DNA from 4 places in the Shewanella sp. SG41-3 genome. Region 1 is predicted to be linked to each of the others. Evidence: predicted binding sites of a transcription regulator. Region 1 holds the regulator's gene; each other region holds the start of a gene.
What was found. The regulator ArgR, encoded in region 1, controls arginine synthesis, uptake and breakdown. The targets are predictions, from matches to a motif close to ANTGAATANNTATTCANT.

Region 1 (2,215 bases):
CTCTTTAGTTCGTTAAATAATGTTCATTAATCCAAAAACTGACAATTATTTACTCTTTTATTAATGCTCAAGTAGTAGAATAGCGCCAATTTTTTCGTATTTGGAACCCTCTCAGCATGATAAAGCATATTCTCGGCGCCGCAGTTATAGTTATAGGCCTTAGTGCTTGCCAAAGTCCATCGGCCACTGTCTCAAATGAACAATTAATTGGTACTTGGCATGTCGACACCGTCCTCGACACTCCAACCATTAATAATAGTCCTGCAACGTTAGTTTTTGCCGCAGATGGCGAGTTAACAGGTAACAACAGTTGTAATCAGTTTTTTGGCAGTTATGCCCAGCAAGGTAACTTTTTACAGCTGGCACCAGCAGGCACTACCATGAAAGCCTGCGTTGACAGCTTTATGAGCCAAGAAGCCGAGTTGATGCAAGCTATTTCATTAGTACAACAAGTTGATTTCTCAAAAGGAAAACTTAATCTATTGTCAGAAAAGGGTGATACTCTATTGGTACTGACAAGACAATCATCGCCATTATCTTAATCATTTATTGCTTAAATGAGTCACAGAACTAACACAAGTGTCAGCTTAAAGTTCCACGACAAAATGAATTTTTATTCAATAAATTTGATTTTTTCTTGACTTAATAAGTCAATCTATTCAAAATGTGCTAGATTTTTGAATAACAAATATAAGATGAAATATCATTATGCCAGCGACAAGAAATCAGGATGAGCTCGTACGAACTTTTAAATCGATTCTCAAAGAAGAACGTTTTGGAAGCCAGAGCGAGATTGTTAATGCGCTTCAAACCGAAGGATTCGGTAATATTAATCAATCTAAAGTATCGCGTATGCTCAGCAAATTTGGTGCTGTTCGTACTCGTAACGCCAAGCAAGAAATGGTCTATTGCCTCCCTGCAGAGCTAGGCGTTCCAACTGCGGGTAGCCCAGTTAAGAATTTAGTGCTAGATGTTGATCATAACCAAGCCATGATAGTGGTAAGAACCAGTCCAGGTGCAGCACAATTAATTGCTCGTTTGCTGGATTCAATAGGTAAACCTGAAGGGATATTAGGTACCATTGCTGGCGATGATACGATTTTCATTTGCCCTGCAAGTATAAAAACTATTGATGATACCTTAGAGACCGTTAGATCTTTATTCAATTATAGTGAATAAAATATCACTATAAAAAAAGCAATGCCATGGCATTGCTTTTTTTTTGCTTAACGCGGGTGGTTACGCATCATCGAATTGAGTTAAAAAATCTAATGATGGCACAAAGAATGATGATCCGGTCAACGCTTTGGTAAACAACATTAAATGATCATGATTTCCATGGCCATCACCGTGCACCATACTGCGAAGCATTTGTTCAAAATGTTCTGGAGTGCGGCACACAGAAATAAAAATCAGCCCTTGCTCTCGAATCGAACCATAAGGCATGCTTTGACGCAGGATTTCTAATGAATTACCTTGCGCATCTTTTAAATTAACTCGCTTGGTATGGCTGGTTAGTGGCTTATCTTCTGACTCATATTCAATATCATCAACTTTAGTTCGACCAAAAATATCTTCTTGTTTTTTCAGTGGTAAACGATGCCATTTACTTAAGTTATGCATGTATTTTTGTACATGAACATAACTACCAGAGGCAAACGCTTTATCTTCATTACCAACCAATGCAACCTCTTGACGATGGCGCCCCTTAGGGTTTTCGGTACCATCAACAAAACCGGTTAAATCACGGCTGTCCATAAAACGGAAACCACGCTCTTCATCAACTAGCTCAACCAAATCTTCAAACATTTGATTAATCTCATTTGCGACAAGATGTAAAATATCGTAACGGTCACAACGAATATGAATAAACAGATCATATTCCATTGCAGGTGCATCACGAATACCTTCATTCATAGCAGGAAAAGGTTTTAATAATGCTGGGCGCGCATCAGGATAAAAGGTATCCCAAAAATTAGCACCAATACCGACAAAGCCATTAAAAGCACTGTCTGCATATTGATCTGTGAGCTCATAGATGTATTGCGCCACATTAGCAATAGATGGACGTAACTGATCTTCAACACCATCATTGGCATTAAACATCAGGTACACACTGTGTAAATTACCTTCTGCGCAAATCCCTAACTGTTCACGAGGCATAGCTTGGTTATCCATATTAACTTGATCCACCTTAATACTAAATGTCGGCCTA
Region 2 (2,215 bases), on a different contig from region 1:
GTGAAACCGTGTGCAGTCGTCGCCGCGAACTCAAGTTTAACGACTATCTTGATCTGGCGAATATGCTTAAGTCTCATGGTAAACATGTGGTGTTATCGACCATGGCACTAATAGAAGCACAATCAGAGCTCAATGAATTAAAAAAAGCGATTGAGAATGGTGACTTTAGTATTGAAGCTAATGATATGGCGGCAGTACATTATGCACAGCAAGCCAAAGTTCCTTTTGTGTGCGGACCAATGATTAATAATTACAATCGGGCCAGTCTGGATTTACTGCATAAAAAAGGCATGTTCCGCTTTGTTATGCCATGTGAGTTATCTCAACAGTGGTTAAGTCGTATCATCAATCAAGGTGATAAACCCAAGTTTGAAATTGAAGTGCTCGGCCACGGCTATATGCCGCTAGCTCTTTCAGCGCGCTGCTTTACCGCTAAGCATTACCAATTACCGAAAGATAAATGCCAAACGATTTGCCAACGCCACAGCAAAGGTTTATTGGCTCAAACTCAAGAGTCGCAGCCCTTATTACGCTTAAATGGCATTCAAACTCAATCAGCGGCGCAAATAAATCTGATTAACCAAATTCCCCAGATGATCACCATGGGAGTGGACTATTGGCGGATTTCACCCAACAAATTAACCGATATTGACTTGGGTTCTGAGCTTGCCAGCGCACTACAACAGGTAACAAACGACCCATTTAATACTGAAGAACTATTCAATCAACAATTTAATCACAAGCAGCATACTGCAATCATTCATCATCATTGCAATGGTTACTGGTTCGGATTGCCGGGCATGGACTATCGCCAAGAGAACCAAGAAACTGTGTTTCCGTCATAAAAACTCAGCCGATTGCCATTGATGCAACCACTCATAACAATGATAATATTCATGTTCATTAATGGCATACAAGCGACTTAAAAACTCACACACTCAAAGCTGAAACACTCCAGAAACAAATCATTAACCAAATGATTATATTAGTTATTTATCATGTACAACATCATTCCCGTAAAGTAAATATCTACTCATATTTAACTAATATCTATTCGATTAAGTTATCATTTTACATACAGCAAAGAAGGGGGTAACCTTGCCTACCCAAAAAACACAACTGAATGGACATTCAATCTCTGTCCATAAGAAACAGTTGGATAGCCAAGCTGGCCAACTTACAGCAAATACGTAAGGTGTATTTAACGTGACACACAAAAAACATAACATTAAAACAATTCTTACCTTTATCATTCCGTCACTGATTGGTTTGTTACTGTTTATGACGCCTATCACTGTCAATGGTTCGATTACTATCCCAATTGCAATCATTTCAAAAGCATTGCAAAACCAAATGGGCAGTTCGATTCAGCTTATTGTGACCTGTATCGTTGTATTTATGGCAATAGCCTCATTGCTCACCCAGCTTATGAATCCTAAATTTGTGCGTAAAAATATTTTTTTACGCACCTTATTAAAAGTAAATTTATTTTGGTTAGCCGTGCGGATATTAGGTGCGGTCTTTATTGTCATGGTTTATTTGCAGATGGGACCTGATGCGATTACTTCATCGGCAACGGGTGGTTTAGTCTTAAATGATTTAGTGCCAGTACTATTTTCAGTGTTTATTTTTGCAGGCATGTTATTGCCGCTATTGCTCAATTTTGGTTTATTGGAGTTTTTTGGCACATTATTAACCAAAGTGATGCGTCCAATATTCAATTTACCCGGACGCAGTGCGATTGACTGTATGGCATCTTGGTTAGGTGACGGCAGTGTGGGCATTTTAATGACCACCAAACAATACGAAACCCGTTTCTACACGGCACGAGAAGCAGCCGTTATTGGTACCACTTTTTCAGCTGTATCGATAACTTTCAGTCTAGTGGTTATATCGCAAGTAAAACTTGAGCACTTGTTTGTACCATTCTATCTCACTGTGTGTTTGGCAGGATTTGTCGCCGCTATCATAGTGCCGAAATTACCGCCGTTATCATGGAAAAAAGATCTGTATATCGACGACACCCCACGCCATGAAGATGATGAAACAATTCCTGCTAGTCACGGTGTCTTTTCGTGGGGATTTGAACAAGCAATGCAACGAGCATCCTCTGCTGGTGGCATTAAACATGTCCTAACAGAAGGGATGAAAAACGTTGTTGATATGATTTTTGGAGTAATTCCAGTCGTTATGGCTATTGGTACCGTAGCGTTAG
Region 3 (2,215 bases), on a different contig from region 1:
ATTGACATGTCAAGAGTATGCCAAGTAACTGGCAAGAAGCCAATGGTTGGTAACAACCGTTCGCACGCAAAAAATTCGACTCGTCGTCGTTTTTTACCTAACCTACAAAACCACCGTTTTTGGTTAGAAGAAGAAAAGCGTTTCGTGCAATTACGTGTATCTACTAAAGGTATCCGTATTATCGACAAGAAAGGTATCGAAGTGATTGTTAAAGAACTTCGTGCCCGTGGCGAGAAGGTATAATAGAAAATGGCTAAATCTAAAGGTAATCGTGAGAAGATCAAATTAGTATCTACTGCTAAAACTGGTCACTTCTACACTACTGAAAAGAACAAGCGTAACATGCCTGAAAAAATGGAAATCAAGAAATTTGATCCAGTCATTCGTCAGCACGTTATGTACAAAGAAGCTAAAATCAAGTAATTGATTTTTGATTCTTAAAAAAGCCCCTTAATTGGGGCTTTTTTTATGGCCGTTTGAAAATAGTCTATACTAAACTGTTGCATAAGCAGGTGAACTCAAATGGTGACTAAGCTGCTGAGTTGTCAGTACTGCGTAGTTGTTTACTATGTGTGGTGCATGATTAATCTTATGGCATTGAATCAAGCTCTGTGGTCATTATTATTATGTGATGATGTTTGAGGATTGTTATTAAAGTTTAATGTAATGTTATAAATATATGCGTAAAGTATTATTCACAGTAAAAATAAGCTAACTTTTTGGCTGTAATGATTTTTTCATATAAATTTGAGACACTCTGTTTTACTTTAAGTGAAATAAAATGCTTTAAAAGTGAATTAAAATGCAATACCATTCCCTTTTGGCACTACAAATCATTGTGTGACATTTTTTGTCATAATCATTAATGCACATCAAATTTATACCGAGGTGAATTTGCCCGTGAGAACCACTGAATTAGTTGATGGATTTCGTCATTCTGCTCCTTATGTTAATGCGCATAGAGGTAAAACTTTTGTCGTCATGTTGGGTGGCGAAGCATTAGCGCATCCACAATTCCGCGGTATTTTGAATGATGTGGCTTTGTTGCACTCGCTTGGGATTGAAGTGGTATTAGTCTATGGTGCAAGACCACAGATAGATGCCGGCTTAAAGGCTGCTGGAATTGAGCCTGCATACCATAATGGTATTCGTATTACTGATGATGAAACCTTAAAGATTATCAAGCAGGTTGCAGGGGCTACTCAATTTGATATTACCGCTAGGCTGTCGATGAGCTTAGGTAATACGCCAATGCAGAATGCACAAATTAACTTAGTCAGTGGTAATTTTGTTATTGCGCAACCGCTGGGTGTTGATGACGGTGTCGACTTTTGTTTAAGTGGCAAAGTACGTCGTATTGATGCACAAGGGTTACGCCGCCAATTAGATAACAACGGTATTGTATTAATGGGGCCGATTGCGGCTTCTGTTACTGGAGAAAGCTTTAACCTGACCGCTGAAGAGGTGGCGACCCAAGTCGCGATTAAGTTAAAGGCGGATAAGATTATTGGTTTTAGTGATAGCCACGGTATTTTAGGCGCAAATGGCGAAGTGATTGCCGAACTTATGCCAGATGATATCGAAGAAATGCTCAAGACAATGTCTGAGGATGATCATACTTCAGTGGGGACTATCGCTTTCTTAAAAGCCAGTGTTGAAGCGTGCCGCCGAGGCGTACCACGTTGTCATTTAGTGAGTTATTTAGAAGATGGCGCCTTGTTACAAGAGTTATTCTCGCGCGAAGGCATAGGTACGCAAATTGTTACTCAAAGTGCTGAGCGTTTACGCCGCGCAACCATTAGCGATATCGGTGGCATTTTAAACCTGATTCGACCTTTAGAAGAGCAAGGTATCTTGGTACGTCGCTCTCGTGAGCAACTTGAAATGGAAATAGAGCAATTTATGCTTGTTGAGCGTGACAATTTAGTCATCGGCTGCGCGGCACTGTATCCATTTGAAGAAGATAATGCCGGTGAGTTTGCCTGTCTTGTGGTGCACCCTGATTATCGTGATGCAGACCGTGGTAGCTTGTTACTCAATAATATTATTGGTCAGGCACGCGTGCGCGGTTATTCCCGTTTATTTGCGTTAACCACTCGTAGCATTCATTGGTTTTTAGAGCATGGTTTTAGTATTGTCGATGTTGAAGAACTGCCGAACAAGAAAAAGCAGCTTTATAACTATCAGCGTCGCTCGAAGATCCTTGCTTTAGATT
Region 4 (2,215 bases), on a different contig from region 1:
CATTTCAGGATTAGATTGCCATGCAGGTGGAATAAGCAAACGCATCGCACGGTATAAATCCATGCCACCGGATAACAGCATTTCGAGCATGTTATCTAAAGAAGACGAGTCTGAACCGGTTTCGTTAACAAAAGGGGCCGCTTGTTGTAAATCGGGCAATAAAGGCGAGTTGAATTTATAAGCACGCGCTCTTGCCCATTGACGGTTGCCGGTAATGGTATTGATCTCACCATTATGAGCGAGATAACGAAACGGTTGTGCTAATGGCCATTTTGGCGATGTATTCGTTGAGAAGCGCTGGTGAAATAAGCAAATCGCACTTTTTAAACGAATATCTGCTAAGTCTGTATAAAATGATGGCAGGTCTGCTGGCATCATTAATCCTTTATAGACTATGACTTGCCCAGAAAGACTAGCAACATAAAAATCTTTATCGTCTGTTATTTGTTGCTCAAGACGGCGACGAGCCATATATAAGCGACGTTCAAGATCTTTCTCACGCCATCCCACTGGCGCGTTAATCAATACTTGATAGATTTGTGGCAAGCTTTTCCGGCCAATCTCCCCCAGAACATCTGGATTGATCGGAACTTTACGCCAGCCAGCGACACTTAACGTTTCTCTTTGTAGTTCTTTTTCTAAAATGAACTTCGCTTCATCAGCGCGTTGCTCATCTTGGCTAAGAAATAGCATACCCACCGCAAATTTGCGGCTTAAATGCCAATCATTTTCAGCCGCAATCGCTTCAAAAAAATCTGTAGGCATTTGCATTAATAAACCACAGCCATCACCTGTGCGTCCGTCAGCTGCAATACCACCACGATGCTTCATTCGATCGAGACCATGAATCGCGGTACGCACAATACGGTGACTCGCGTCTCCGTCCATTTGTGCAATCAAACCAAATCCGCAATTGTCACGCTCAAAACTGGGATGATACAAGCTCATACAAAAAACCCCCTAAACCTCTACTAGATACGACTCGGGGTAAATTTGAAGAATATCCATAGATATGCACCCGAACCATCCAAATTAAACCGAGAATGCATAAAGGTCAAACCAAAAAAATGCAACAAACTGAAATATAATTACTAGAAAAAGGTAATAAGCTGTCAAGTTTACGTTAACGTAAACTGTGTTTTTGGCGCTATAACGTTCTGAATAAAAAGAATTTTAGAAAAAAATTAAATTACTGATTACCTTTTTGTAACAATGGCGGTTAATTGTTTTTGAAACAAAAATAATGAATTTTATTTCAAACACAGTCTTTGGGTAAAAAATTATTATAAATGAGTAAATATTCACTTTTTGTCGATGTAAATAAACTAAATTGTTTTAAACGTTATTTAGTTTGTACATAAGTTTATAACTCGCTTGAGTTAATAGACTGTTTTATTGATTTAGCACCAAGACAGGTGTTTATCGACTGACTACACTGGCGAACTTTGGCGTAATAATGAGACTGTATTTTGGGTTTAGATGACTACGTAAATACGTTTGGCGTGTATTGCAAACGTCTATATGGACAAAGGGTAAAAAAATTAACCATTGATGCCCAATTTACTTGTCCTAATCGTGATGGCACCTTAGGGGTGGGAGGGTGTACTTTTTGCAACGTTGCTTCATTCAGTGGTGAACGAGGTAGAGAACAACCGATAGCGATACAATTAACTGAAGGCAAAGTACGTGCGCAATCGGCAAAAAAATGTACTTCTTCAGTGAATATAAATACTACCCCCACAGCTAAATATATTGCTTATTTTCAAGCTTACACTAGTACTTATGATGAGTATGAAGTGCTAAAGCAAAAATATGATCAAGCGCTGGAGGATAGCGATATTGTAGGGTTACATATTGGTACTCGTCCTGATTGTGTTCCTGATCAAGTAATTGATTTACTGGTTGAGTATCAACAACGAGGGATAGAAGTATGGCTAGAATTAGGCTTACAAACCGCCAATGATCATACTTTAAAGCGGATTAATCGTGGCCATCTGTTATGCGAATATCGTCGGACGGTAAAAAATGCCCGCGCTAGAGGCATTAAAGTGTGTACTCATTTGATATTAGGGCTCCCAGGCGAAACGTCGATTGACTATTTTAATAGCTTACAAACTGTATTAGGCATTGGTGTAGATGGACTTAAATTACATCCTTTACATGTTGTTGAAGGCAGTACGATGGCGAAGCAATGGCGTTATAATGCTATGCCATT

Region 2: the regulator ArgR is predicted to act here: its motif matches at 1,021-1,038, upstream of H5164_RS04010 (YjiH family protein).
Region 3: the regulator ArgR is predicted to act here: its motif matches at 792-809, upstream of argA (amino-acid N-acetyltransferase).
Region 4: the regulator ArgR is predicted to act here: its motif matches at 1,002-1,019, upstream of gltB (glutamate synthase large subunit).

What each region holds. Positions count from the first base shown of each region.
Region 1 covers NZ_JACJFJ010000003.1:43,777-45,991, forward strand. The annotation lists gene H5164_RS06170 (META domain-containing protein) at 117-542, shown strand; gene argR (transcriptional regulator ArgR) at 709-1,179, shown strand; gene H5164_RS06180 (Dyp-type peroxidase) at 1,240-2,178, opposite strand.
Region 2 covers NZ_JACJFJ010000002.1:165,445-167,659, forward strand. The annotation lists gene H5164_RS04005 (U32 family peptidase) at 1-845, shown strand, start outside; gene H5164_RS04010 (YjiH family protein) at 1,282-2,215, shown strand, end outside.
Region 3 covers NZ_JACJFJ010000007.1:37,558-39,772, reverse strand. The annotation lists gene rpmB (50S ribosomal protein L28) at 7-243, shown strand; gene rpmG (50S ribosomal protein L33) at 250-423, shown strand; gene argA (amino-acid N-acetyltransferase) at 901-2,215, shown strand, end outside.
Region 4 covers NZ_JACJFJ010000001.1:232,207-234,421, forward strand. The annotation lists gene gltB (glutamate synthase large subunit) at 1-948, opposite strand, end outside; gene H5164_RS01050 (TIGR01212 family radical SAM protein) at 1,470-2,215, shown strand, end outside.